2 regions of the Kitasatospora sp. NPDC056783 genome follow, and region 1 is predicted to be linked to the other one. Evidence: riboswitches for the same ligand, from Rfam matches in the RefSeq annotation. Region 1 holds a riboswitch; the other holds the start of a gene.
The links. A riboswitch is a leader RNA that binds a small molecule or an ion and turns the genes downstream of it on or off. The one in region 1 is predicted to bind cobalamin.
Positions count from the first base shown of each region.

Region 2: another riboswitch for cobalamin. It lies ahead of ACFRMQ_RS17865 (cobalamin biosynthesis protein); the one in region 1 lies ahead of ACFRMQ_RS37430 (acyl-CoA thioesterase).

Region 1 is NZ_JBHUAF010000482.1:192-5,306, reverse strand. Features, by position in the region: gene metE (5-methyltetrahydropteroyltriglutamate--homocysteine S-methyltransferase) at 1-2,176, opposite strand, end outside; cobalamin riboswitch at 2,360-2,527, opposite strand; gene ACFRMQ_RS37430 (acyl-CoA thioesterase) at 2,650-3,087, opposite strand; cobalamin riboswitch at 3,281-3,454, opposite strand; gene cobF (precorrin-6A synthase (deacetylating)) at 3,606-4,364, shown strand; partial or broken gene ACFRMQ_RS37420 (S1 family peptidase) at 4,542-5,115, shown strand, end outside.
Region 2 is NZ_JBHUAF010000108.1:12,958-20,523, forward strand. Features, by position in the region: gene ACFRMQ_RS17845 (cobyrinate a,c-diamide synthase) at 1-402, opposite strand, end outside; gene cobO (cob(I)yrinic acid a,c-diamide adenosyltransferase) at 407-1,012, opposite strand; gene ACFRMQ_RS17855 (putative cobaltochelatase) at 1,018-3,192, opposite strand; gene ACFRMQ_RS17860 (cobyric acid synthase) at 3,257-4,795, opposite strand; gene ACFRMQ_RS17865 (cobalamin biosynthesis protein) at 4,792-5,787, opposite strand; cobalamin riboswitch at 5,895-6,028, opposite strand; gene ACFRMQ_RS17870 (alpha/beta hydrolase family protein) at 6,358-7,464, shown strand.

The DNA of each region.
Region 1 (5,115 bases):
CCGCGCGCAGCAGCGTGACCGCCTCCTCGGTGCTGGGCACGCGCGGGGAGTGGATGTCCCAGACACCCGGGCCCACCTCGCGCGGGTAGCCGGCCCCGGCGAGTTCACCGGCCACCTCCATGTGCGAGCGGGTCGCCTCCAAGGAGATGACGTCCGCGTCGAGCTCGTCGATCGCCGTCATGACGGCGCCGAACTCGGCGTAGCACATGTGGGTGTGGATCTGGGTGTCCGCCCGCACGCCCGAGGTGGCCAGCCGGAAGGCCTCGGTGGCCCAGTCCAGGTAGGCCGGGCGGGCGGCGGCGCGCAGCGGGAGGGTTTCGCGCAGGGCCGGCTCGTCGACCTGGATGACGGCCGCTCCCGCCGCCTCCAGGTCGGTGACTTCGTCGCGCAGGGCGAGGGCGACCTGCCGGGCGGTGTCGGCGGACGGCTGGTCGTCGCGCACGAAGGACCAGGCGAGCATGGTGACCGGGCCGGTGAGCATGCCCTTGACCGGGCGCCGGGTCAGGCCCTGCGCGTAGCCGAACCACTCGGTGGTCATCGGGTGCGGGCGGGAGATGTCGCCGGCCAGGACCGGCGGGCGGACGTAGCGGGTGCCGTAGGACTGGACCCAGCCGTGCCGGGTGGCCAGGTAGCCGGTGAGCTGCTCGGCGAAGTACTGGACCATGTCGTTGCGCTCGGGCTCGCCGTGCACCAGGACGTCCAGTCCGGTCTTCTCCTGGTAGGCGATGACCTCGCGGACCTCGGCCTCCATCCGTTCCCGGTAGGCTGCCGCGTCGATCCGTCCGGCCGTCAAGTCGGCGCGAGCGGTGCGCAGTTCGGTGGTCTGCGGGAAGGAGCCGATGGTGGTGGTCGGCAGCAGCGGCAGGCCGAGCCGGGCGTGCTGGGCCTCGGCGCGCCGCGGGTAGGGCTGGGCGCGGCGGGCGTCGTCGGCCGTGACGGCGGCGGCCCGGGCGCGCACCGCCGGGTCGCGGGTGATCGGGGAGTTGGCGCGGGAGGCGAGGTCGGCGCGGTTGGCGGCGAGCTCGGCCGTGACGGCGCCGGTGCCCTCGCGCAGGGCCCGGGAGAGCAGGGCGGCCTCGCGTGCCTTCTGCTTGGCGAAGGCCAGCCAGCGGGCGATCTGCGGGTCGATGTCGCGCTCGGCGGCGGCGTCGATCGGCACGTGCAGCAGCGAGCAGGACGGCGCCACGTCGACGGTGTCCGCGAGGCCCAGCAGGGTGGCCAGGGTCGCGAGGGACTTCTCCAGGTCGTTGATCCAGACGTTGCGTCCGTCGATCACCCCCGCCACCAGCCGCTTGCCGGGCAGCCCGCCCGCCGCGGCGAGGTCTTCCAGGTTCGCCGCGGCGGGGCCGGTGAAGTCCAGCGCCAGGCCCTCGACCGGGGACTTGGCCAGCACCGTCAGCGCCTCGCCGAGCCGGTCGAAGTAGCTCGCGACCAGCAGCTTGGGCCGCCCGGTGAGGGCGCCCAGCTCACGGTAGGCGCGGGCGGCGGCGTTCAGCTCCGCCGGGGCGCGGTCCTGCACCAGCGCGGGCTCGTCCAACTGCGTCCACTCGGCGCCGGCGTCCTTCAGCGCCGCGAGCAGTTCCGCGTAGACCGGCAGCAGCCGGTCCAGCAGGGTGATCGGCTGGAAGTCGGCCGCCACCCCGGGGGCCGGCTTGGCCAGCAGCAGGTAGGTCACCGGGCCGACCAGCACCGGCCGGGCGGTGTGGCCGAGCGCGAGGGCCTCCGCGAACTCCGCGACCGCCTTGGCCGGGTTCGCGACGAACACCGTGTCCGGGCCCAACTCCGGCACCAGGTAGTGGTAGTTGGTGTCGAACCACTTGGTCATCTCCAGCGGGGCGACGTCCTGGTTGCCGCGCGCCATCGCGAAGTACCCGTCCAGCGGGTCGGCGTCGACCGCCTCCCGGTGCCGCGCGGGGATCGCGCCGACCGCCACGGTGGTGTCCAGCACGTGGTCGTAGAGCGAGAAGTCCCCGGTCGGCACCTCCGCCACCCCCGCCTCGGCGAGCTGCGCCCAGTTCGTCCGGCGCAGCTCGGCGGCGGCCGCCAGCAGCGCCCCGGCCGTGACCGCGCCCTTCCAGTACCCCTCGATCGCCTTCTTCAGTTCCCGGTCACGACCCTGCCGGGGGTAGCCGTACACGGTGGCCGTGGACGCCATGGCTGTGGACTGCGCTGTCAAGGGACTCTCCTTCGCGAGCCTGAATCCTCAAGTGCCCGGTGACGGCACGAGGACGCGAAGGGATGACGAACCCGGCGGCGGCCGTCACGAGAACGTACGGGCCTGATCCGCCTGGTATGGTCGCCGACCCGCCCACGAGGTCACCGGATGGCCGCGCGCGAACGGTCGCGCACGGGCAGTGGCAGGTCTTCGGACTCGCGGGCACGTCCACCCCGTGAAAGGCGGACACCTACTGGCCGTCGCTTCCCAGACCCGTCCCGGGTCCAGTGCGTATGACGGCGGTCGTTCCCACTCACCGCTGCGGGGCAGTCCCGGACTGGCCAGTCGAAAGGCGTCACCGGGTTCCCTCTTGCGACGCCCCGCCTGGCGGACGGGGCGAACCAGCTGCGCCGCCAGCCTAGGGGCAGAACGCCTCCTCCGGGGCGGAAATCTCGAAAGGCGTCCGCGTGGTGAGACGTCGCGGCCGCGAGCGGCTACCCGAGCGGCTGGTCGGCCTCGCCCTCCGGGTCCAGCTCCGGCACCGGGTGGGGCTTGCCCTCCGAGTCGACGGCCACGAAGACCAGCTGCGCCGTCGCGACCCTGGTGACGGGCCCGGCGAGGTTCCACCGCTCCGAGGTCACCACCACCGACACGTCCATCGACGTCCGCCCGGCGCGGCCGACCCGGGCGCGAACGGTGAGGAGGTCCCCCGCCTTGACGGGCGCCAGGAACGACATCTCCCGGACCGAGACGGTGACCGCGGGAACGCCGGCGTGCCGGCCCGCGGCGGCGGCGGCCGCGTCGTCGATCAGCTTCATCATCACGCCACCGTGCACCGTCCCGTAGAGGTTGGTGTCGTGGTCGCTCATGATGTGGGCGAGGGTGACCGCCGAGTCGGCCGGGGTGCGGGAGAGGACGGAGGGACTGGTCACAGCGACGGCCCGCCCGTCCTGGCGTCGCGGGAATCGTGGTCGGCGTTCCGCTGCACGGAACTCTCCTTCATGAGGTCGCGCGCCCCGGGCATGCGAAGGGGCGGGGAGCCGTCCGTATACGGCCCACCCGCACCGCCGGCCCGCCTCGGGGTCGTGGTGGGACCGCGGGCCACCACGGCACGCGGGCAGCGGCAGGTCTTCGGACTCGCGGGCACGCCCTCCCCGGTCCGGAACCAGGGGTGGACGCCTACCGGCCGTCGCGTCCCGGCTCCGTTGCCGGGCCCTGCGCACAGGACGGCGGTCGCTCCCGCTCACCGCTGCGGGGCGGTCCCGGACTGGCCAGTTGAAAGGCGTCACCGGGTTCCCTCGTGACAACGCCCCGCCTGGCGGGCGGGGCGAACCAGCTGCCCCGCCAGCTTACGTCCATCCGCGCAGCTCACGGCCACCGCCCACCTCTTCGGTCGGTCCACGCACGACCCCCGGGCCGGTACGCCGGGAAGAACGGCAGAATGTGCCGCATGCGGCACATCTACGTCATCGGCATCGGCGCGGGCGACCCCGACCACCTCACCCTGCAAGCGGTCAAGGCGCTCGGTCGCACCGATGTCTTCTTCATCCTCGACAAGAGCGAGGAACGACAGGACCTGATCCGGCTGCGCCGCCGGATGCTGGCCGACCACGGCCGGACGGGGCACCGCGTGGTCGAGGTGCCGGACGCGGAGCGGGACCGCACCACCCCCGCGTACGCGGCCGCCGTGGACGACTGGCGGGTGCGCCGCGCCGATCTGGTCGAGCGGCTGATCGCCGAGCACCTCGGCCCGGACGAGCGCGGCGCGTTCCTGGTCTGGGGCGATCCGGCCCTCTACGACAGCGTCATCGCGGTGGTGGAGGACGTGTCGACCCGCGGCGGGGCGCCGTTCGAGTACGAGGTGATCCCGGGCATCAGCAGCGTCTCCGCACTCGCCGCCCGGCACCGCACCACGCTGACCAGGGTCGGCCGCCCGGTGCAGATCACCACCGGGCGCCGCCTGGCCGAGGGGTTCCCCGAGGGGGTGGACGACGTGGTGGTGATGCTCGACGGCCGGGCCGCCTTCACCGAGATCGACCCCCGGGGGCTGGACATCCACTACGGCGCCTACCTCGGCACCCCCGACGAGGTGCTGGTCTCCGGGCCGCTCGCCGAGGCCGCCCCCCGGATCCGCGAGCTGCGCGAGCGGGCCCGCGAGCGCAAGGGCTGGATCATGGACACCTACCTGCTCCGGCGCTCGGAGGACTGACCGGGCGCGTCGCGCCGCGCCGGACGACGACGTCCGGCGCGACGACGGACCGGCGATCCTCCGCGCCCTGCGGGGGATATCCCCACCGTCCTCGCACCCGCTGCCCGGTTAGTCCGGTGGATCTTGAAAGGGAAGGCTGAAGGCATCCGGAAACTCCGGTTCCAAGGAGGATGTCTGATGTTCAGTCGGAACCCCGTTCGCCGTCGCGCGGCCCGCTTCGCGGCCGTCTCCGTGCTCGCCGCAGGACTCACCGCCGCGACGGTGGGCAGTGCCGGGGCGATCGTCAACGGGACGGACGCCGAGCGGCGCTACCCGTTCATGGCCTCGGTCCCGGTGTCGGCCCCGGGCCTGGACGACGGCGTCTGCGGCGCCTCGTTGATCGACCGCCAGTGGGTGCTGACGGCGGCCCACTGCGTCGACCCGAACCTGGTCACGCCCGGCGGCACCGTCCGGATCGGCAGCTCCGAACGCAAGTCCGGCGGCACCGTCCGCGCCATCGCCGCCACGTTCACCCACCCCGGCTACCGACAGGGAGGGGGCGCCGGGCCGAACCTGGACGACGTCGCGCTGATCCGCCTTGACCGCCCGGTGAAGGAACAGCCGGTTCCCATCGCCGAGCGGCCCGGCGCCCCCGGCACCCCGACCCGGCTGCTCGGCTTCGGCACCGTCGTCGACACCGGTGATCTCGGCGGTCTGCGGTTCCCCGATCACCTCCAGCAGCTCGACACCCGCCGGGCGGCCGAATCCGAGT
Region 2 (7,566 bases), on a different contig from region 1:
CAGCGCGGCCACCGAGCGCGACTGCGAGGAGCCGTCCACCACCAGCACCACCGGTGCCCGCAGCAGCTTGGCGACGTGCGCCGTGGAGGCCAGCTCGCCGCGCCCCGAAGCCCCGTCGAACAGGCCCATGACCCCCTCGACCACCGCGACGTCCGCCCCCGCCGCGCCGTGCAGGAACAGTGGCGCGACCCGTTCCGGCCCGCACAGGAAGGCGTCCAGGTTGCGGCCCGGGCGGCCGGCGGCGAGCGCGTGGTAGCCCGGGTCGATGTAGTCGGGGCCGACCTTGTGCGGCGACACCGCCAGCCCGCGCGCGGCGAGCGCCGCGATCAGGCCGGTGGCGACGGTGGTCTTGCCGGCGCCCGAGGAGGGCGCGGCGACGACGAGGCGGGGGATGTCGGTCAACGGTCTACCACTCGATACCGCGCTGGCCCTTGCGGCCGGCGTCCATGGGGTGCTTGACCTTGGTCATCTCGGTGACCAGGTCGGCGAATCCGGTCAGCGCCTCGGGAGCGTACCGTCCGGTGATGACCACGTGCTGGCTGCCCGGGCGGTCCTTGAGCACGGCCACCACCTCGTCCGGGTCGACCCATCCCCAGTGCATCGGGTAGGTGAACTCGTCGAGCACGTAGAAGCGGTAGGTCTCGGCCGCGAGGTCCCGCTTGACCTGCTCCCAACCTTCCTTGGCCGCCTCCTCGCTGGACATCTCCTGCTCGGCGGAGCGCTGGATCCAGGACCAGCCGGAGCCCATCTTGTGCCAGTCGACGGTGCCGCCCTCGCCGGAGGCGCCGAGCACGCGCAGCGCGTTCTCCTCGCCCACCTTCCACTTGGCGGACTTCACGAACTGGAACACCCCGACCGGCCAGCCCTGGTTCCAGGCCCGCAGCGCCATGCCGAACGCGGCGGTGGACTTGCCCTTGCCCGGGCCGGTGTGCACGGCGGTGATCGGCAGCGTGCGACGCTGGCGGGTCGTCAGGCCGTCGTCGGGAACGCTCTCGGGGACTCCCTTGGGCATGTCGGTCAGGCCGCCTTTCGCATCGAAGTGGTGGTCGCACGGTTCGCGGAGCGGCTCTCGGGGCGGTTCGCGGAGCGACTCGCGGCGCCGCTCGCGGGGCGGCTCTCGCGGACGAGCGAGGCGACGCCCTCGGCGCGCAGCTCGTCCAGGCTGACGGCGGTGCCGCCGAGCAGCCCGGCCAGCGTACGGGCCAGGCCCAGCCGGACCGGTCCGGACTCGCAGTCCAGCACCACGCTCGCCGTGCCCTGCGCCGCGAACAGCGCGGCCGCGCGCTGCGACCGGGCGAGCGCGTCCCGGCCGCCGGTGGCCCGGCCGTCGGTCACCACCACCAGCAGCGGGCGCCGGTTCGGGTCGCGCAGCCGCTCGACCCGCAGCACCTCGTGCGCCCGCAGCAGCCCCTCGGCCAGTGGGGTCCGCCCACCGGTGGGAAGCGACTCCAGCCGGGCCGCGCCGACCTCCACCGAGGAGGTGGGCGGCAGCGCCAGCTCGGCGCCCGCACCCCGGAAGGTGATCATGCCGATCTTGTCGCGGCGCTGGTAGGCATCCATCAGCAGCGAGAGCACCGCGCCCTTGACGGCGGTCATCCGCTGCCGGGCGGCCATCGAACCGGAGGCGTCCACGACGAACAGCACCAGGTTGGACTCCCGGCCCTGGCGTACCTGTTCGCGGAAGTCGTCCTTGTGCAGCACCAGCGCCCGCCCGCCGCGCCCGCGCGCCACCTGGTGCGGCGCGGCGGCCTGGAGGGTCGCGGTCAGGTGCAGCCGGCCGAGCGCGCCCCGCGGGCGGCGGGCGCGGATGGTGTGCCCGCCGGTGGTCTCGGCGGGGGAGCGGCGGCCCTGGGCGCCGTGGCCGGTGCCCCGCACGGTGAACAGCCGGGTCCGGTACGGGTCCGTGGCCGCGACCGGCGCCGACTCCTTCGCGGGGGCAGGGCGTCGGGCCGGTACGGGCTGCTGTGCGGGCTCCCCGGAATCGGAGGCGTCCGGGGTGTCCGAGACGTCCGGGGCCTCCGGGGTGGTCTCCGTGCGCGGGCCGTCGGAGGGCTCGGGCGCGCCGCCGCCGTCGGGGCCGCCGCCGTCGGGGCCGCCGTCAGGCCCGTCGCCCTCCGGGCCGCCGTCGCCGTCGCCGTCCGGGCCGGGACCGTCCCCCTCGGGCTCGGGGTCGTCCTGCCGCGCGTGCTCCTCCAGCGTCCGGTCCAGCTGCTCCTCGTCCAGCCCCGGCGCGTCGAAGGGGTTGCGGCGGCGGCGGTGCGGCAGCGCCAGCTGGGCGGCCTTGCGGACGTCCTCCTCCAGCACCTCGGCACGCCCGTCCCAGGCGGCCAGCGCGACGGCCGTGCGGGCCATCACGATGTCCGCGCGCAGCCCGTCCACCTCGAACGCGGCGCACACGGCCGTGATCTGACGCAGTGCCACTTCGGTCAGCTCGACCTTGGGCAGCAACTCGCGTGCGGCGGTGATGCGTTCGGCGAGAGCTCGCTCGTCCTGCGCGAACCGGGCGGCGAACGAGGCCGGGTCCGCGTCGTACGCGAGCCGGCGCCGGACCACCTCGGCGCGCTCGGCCGGGTCCCGGGTGGCGGCGATCTCGACGGTCAGGCCGAACCGGTCGAGCAGCTGCGGCCGCAGCTCGCCCTCCTCCGGGTTCATCGTGCCGACCAGCAGGAACCGGGCCGCGTGCCGCACCGACACGCCCTCGCGCTCGACGTAGGAGCGGCCCATCGCGGCGGCGTCCAGCAGCAGGTCCACCACATGGTCCTGGAGCAGGTTCACCTCGTCGATGTAGAGCACGCCGCGGTGCGCCTTGGCGAGCAGTCCGGGCTCGTACGCCTTGACGCCCTCGGCCAGCGCCCGCTCCAGGTCGAGCGAGCCGACGATCCGGTCCTCGGCCACGCCGACCGGCAACTCGACCAGCTGGGACGGCCGTTCGTGGCTCGCGGGGGCGTCGTGCGGCCCGTCCGGGCACTGCGGGTCCGGCGCGGCCGGGTCGCAGGCGAAGCGGCAGCCGTCGACCGCGGCGATGTCCGGCAGCAGCCCGGCCAGCGCGCGCACCATGGTCGACTTCGCGGTGCCCTTCTCGCCGCGCACCAGCACGCCGCCCACGGCCGGGGAGACCGCGTTCAGCAGCAGTCCGAGCCGCAGGTCGGCCATGCCGACGACCGCGGTGAACGGATAGCGGACGTCACTCATGCCGTACCCCACTCCTGTCGTGTCCGGTCCTGCGGTCGTACCCGCTCCCGCGGCCCAACCCGGTTCATGCGTCACTCCCGGCGGTCCCGGGCGGGACGAACGGCAGCGATCCGGCCGCCGGCACCCCGCCCTCGATCAGCTTCCACAGCGCGTCCGTGTCGGCGTGCTCCTCGATCAGGTCGCCCAGCCGGTCCAGCCGGGCCTCGCGCGCGGCGGCGAAGGAGGTGTCCGGTGCGGGCACGAACGCCCGACCGGCGGCCTCGGCCACCTCGCGCAGGAGTTCGCGCCGGAACCCGTCGTTCTCCAGCGCGCCGTGCCAGGTGGTGCCCCACACCGCGCCCAGCCGGCAGCCGTCCAGGTTCCGCCCCGCGCCATCGGAGAAGAACCCCTCGCCGCCGTCGACCGCCACCACCCCGTGGTGGATCTCGTAGCCCTCGACGCGCTGTCCGAACGCCTCGCCGACCGGCCGGGCCAGCACCTTCTCCACGCCGAACCGGACCCGGGTCGGCAGCAGCGCGAGCCCCTCGACCGCGCCCGCCTTCGACTCGACCTCGTCCACGATCGAGTGCGCCAGCATCTGGTAGCCGCCGCAGACGCCGAGGACCGGCAGCCCGGCCGCCGCCCGCGCCCGCAGGGCCGGCTCCAGGCCGCGCTCGCGCAGCCACGCGAGGTCCGCGACGGTGGCCCGGGTGCCGGGCAGCACCACCAGGTCGGCGTCGGCCAGCTCCTCCGGCCTGGTCGCCCAGCGCACCAGCACGCCGGGCTCCTGGGCGAGCGCGTCCAGGTCGGTGAAGTTGGACAGCCGCGGGAAGCGCACCACCGTCACCCGCAGCACGTCCGCGCCGAGCGGTCCGCGACCGTCCGTCCGGTCGACCACGGTGGACAGGTCCAGCGAGTCCTCGGCGTCCAGCCAGAGCCCGGGCAGCATCGGCAGCGTGCCCAGCACCGGACGGCCGGTCAGCTCGCGCAGCATCTCCAGTCCGGGCGCGAGCAGCCGCGCGTCGCCGCGGAACTTGTTGACGAACCAGCCCGCCACGTGCCGCTGGTCCTCGGCGGACAGCAGCGCCAGCGTCCCGTACATCGCCGCGAAGACCCCGCCGCGGTCGATGTCCCCGACCACCACCACCGGCAGGGCGGCGGCGGTGGCCAGACCCATGTTGGCGATGTCGTGGTCGCGCAGGTTGATCTCGGCCGGCGAGCCCGCGCCCTCGCAGACCACCACGTCGAAGCGGCGGCGCAGGTCGGCCAGGCACTCCAGGGCGCGCTCCAGCAGGACGGGCTTGCGTTCGCGGTAGTCCAGCGCGCCCACCTCGGCGACCGGCCTGCCCAGCAGCACGACCTGGCTGCGGCCGTCCGCGCCCGGCTTGAGCAGCACCGGGTTCATCGCCGCCTCCGGTTCCACCCGGGCGGCCTGCGCCTGCATCGCCTGGGCGCGGCCGATCTCCGCGCCGTCGGCGGTGACGAAGGAGTTGAGCGACATGTTCTGCGCCTTGAACGGCGCGACCCGCACGCCCTGGCGGGCGAGCCAACGGCAGATCCCGGCCGTCACCACGCTCTTGCCCGCGTCCGAGGTCGTCCCCGCGACCAGCAGCGCGTTCGTCATGCCCTTCCCCTCTTCCCCAGGAGCGCGCGCAGCAGCACGTGCCCCGCGACCGTGGTACCCAGCGCCAGCGAGCCCACCCGCCGGGAGAGCGCGCAGGCGCGCTCGATGTCGTCCACCGTCACCGGCCGCAACTCCTCGCCCAGGACCGGCCGGTGCTCCACCCTCTCGCCGTACCGGAGGGTCCCGCCCAGCCGGACGCCCACCGCGCCGGCGAACGCCGCCTCCGCCTGGCCCGCGTTCGGGCTGGGGTGCGCCGAGCCGTCCCGCCGCCAGACCCGCCAGGCCGTCCGGGGCTCGGGCGCGGCGGCCACCGTCAGCAGTGCCGTCAGCCGGGCGCCCGGCCAGCCCGCCAGGTCGTCCAGCCGGGCCGAGGCCCAGCCGAAGCGGGCGTAGCGCGGCGAGCGGTGGCCGACCATGGCGTCCAGGGTGTTCACGGCGCGGAAGGCCAGCAGCCCGGGCGTGCCGGCCAGGGCGCCCCAGGTCAGCGCGTTCACCACGGCGTCGGCGGTGTTCTCGGCCACCGACTCGACCACGGCCCTCGCGATCTGCTGTCCGTCCAGCGCGCTCGGGTCCCGTCCGCACAGGTGGGGCAGCCGCTCCCGGGCGGCCGTGAGGTCGCCCGCGGCCAGCGAGCGGCCGATGGCGCGAGCCTCCCGGGTCAGCGAGGTGCCGCCGAGCACCGTCCAGGTCGCGGCCGCCGCCAGCGCCGCCCGGCCCAGCGGGCGCCGGCCCACCGTGCGGTCAAGGGCGAGTGCGCCAGCCGCGACGGCTCCCACGCACAGCGCCGTGTACCCGGCTCCGGCGGTCCGGTCGTCACGCCACAGCCGCCGCTCCAGCCGGGTCGCGGCGGTGCCGAAGGCGGCCACCGGGTGGCCCCGGCGCGGGTCGCCGAAGCGGGCGTCGGCGGCGTAGCCCGCGGCGGCGCCGAGCGCGAAGGCGGCGGCGCGGGTCAGCGGACGCGTGGTGGACGCCCGCGGCGTCGCGGGGGTCATCGGCCGCACGGCGGAAGGCGGCTCGGGGTCCGGCAGGGCGGGGCAGCCTGCATCGCGTGCGTGTCCTCACTCAGGGTCCGCGCCCTGGATCGACGTGACGGGGGCGAGAGTCTCCTGGCTTCCGGGTCGGACGCACCCCCGGAGCCTTCCAGCGGCCTTCGACGGCCCGCCGTGGCGATGTTCCGAGCGTGCTCCCCGGTGACAGTGGCGGGACCGCGCCGGACTTCCACCGGCTTCCTCTCCATGCCTCCGTTTGGCCTCAGGATCCCATCACGGGGCCGAACCGGGAGTCAACCGAGGTCACAGAGGGGTTGGTCACACGCGGGCCCGGCTGACGACCTGTGGGATCGCCGCCACCGCACCCGTCGTCCCGGTGGCCTCCTCCCGGCACCCGTCGGCCGTGCGGTCGCCGCGCCCGCGTGACCCGAACGGCTCAGTCCGGTGGCCGGGTGGGCGGTGTGCCGGTGAACTGGGGCACGAACACCGTCCGGTGCGTGAGCGACAGATCCGTGGGCACGCGAGCGACAGATCCGTGAGCGACGGAGCAGAGCGGAAGAACAGGGGAGCGAGATGCGTTGGGGAACCGCCGCCGTCGTGGCGGCCGCCGCGGTCGGGGCAGCCGTGCTGGTGGTCGGTCGTCGGGCCTCCGAGCGAATGGTCCGTCCGGTGACCGCCCTCCGGGAGTCCGGCCCGGTCCTGGTCCGGAACCTGGCCCCCGGCCGGATCACCTTCACCCGCGGCCCGGAGAGCCTGCGCCGCGGCCGCTGGGCGATCGAGTGGGGGGACGGCGGACACGCGGTCGTCGAGGAGATCCTGCACAGCGACGAACAGGGCGTCACCCGTCGGCTGGTCCGCGCCGACCGCGGCACCCTCACCCCCGGCACGGAGGTCCGCTTCACGCCCCGGGTCCTGCTCGGCGACCCGACCGAGGCACTCGGCCTCGCCTTCACCGACACCGCCGCCGACGGCGAGCTCGGCGCCCTGCCCGCCTGGCGGCTCGACGGCAAGCGCGGCACCTGGGTGATCCTGGTGCACGGTCCCGAGGCCGACCGCGGACAGACCCTCCCGGTGCTGCCCGTCCTCCACCGGCTCGGTCTGCCCGTCCTGTCCGTCACCTACCGCGGCGACCGCGGTGCCCCCGCCTCCCCGGACGGGCTGAGCCACTTCGGCGAGACCGAGTGGCGCGACATCGAGTCGGCCGTGCGGCTGGCGCTGGACAGCGGTGCGGGCAAGGTGATCCTCTACGGCTGGTCCCTGGGGGCCACCACGGTCCTCCAGACGGCGGCCCGCTCGGCCTGGTCGCACGCCATCCGCGGCCTGGTCCTCGACTCCCCGGTGCTCGACCTCCCGGCCTCGGCCCGCCGGGACGCCGCCCGGGCCGGCTTCGGGGGCGTCGCCGCCGAACTCGGCGCCCTCGCGGCCGAGGGACGCACCGGCGTCGACCTCGCCGACTTCGGACGCCTCGCCGACGGCACCGACCTGCGCGTCCCCACGCTGCTGCTGCACAGCCCCGAGGACCGGATCGCGCCCTTCCGCACCGCCGAGAAGCTGGCGGCCGTCCGCCACGACGTGGTCAGCCTCCGGCCCTTTCCCGGCGCCGACCACGCCACCCTCTGGAATACCGCCCCCGACCACTACACCGAACTCCTCCGCCGTTGGCTCACGCCGCTGCTTTGAGGCATGTCCTTCGGGACCCGTCCTTCGAGGGGTGTTCTTCGAGGCGTGTCCTTGGGGACGTGTCCGGCCCCCCTGCGGTGAGAGCGCTTTCGACCGGGCCCC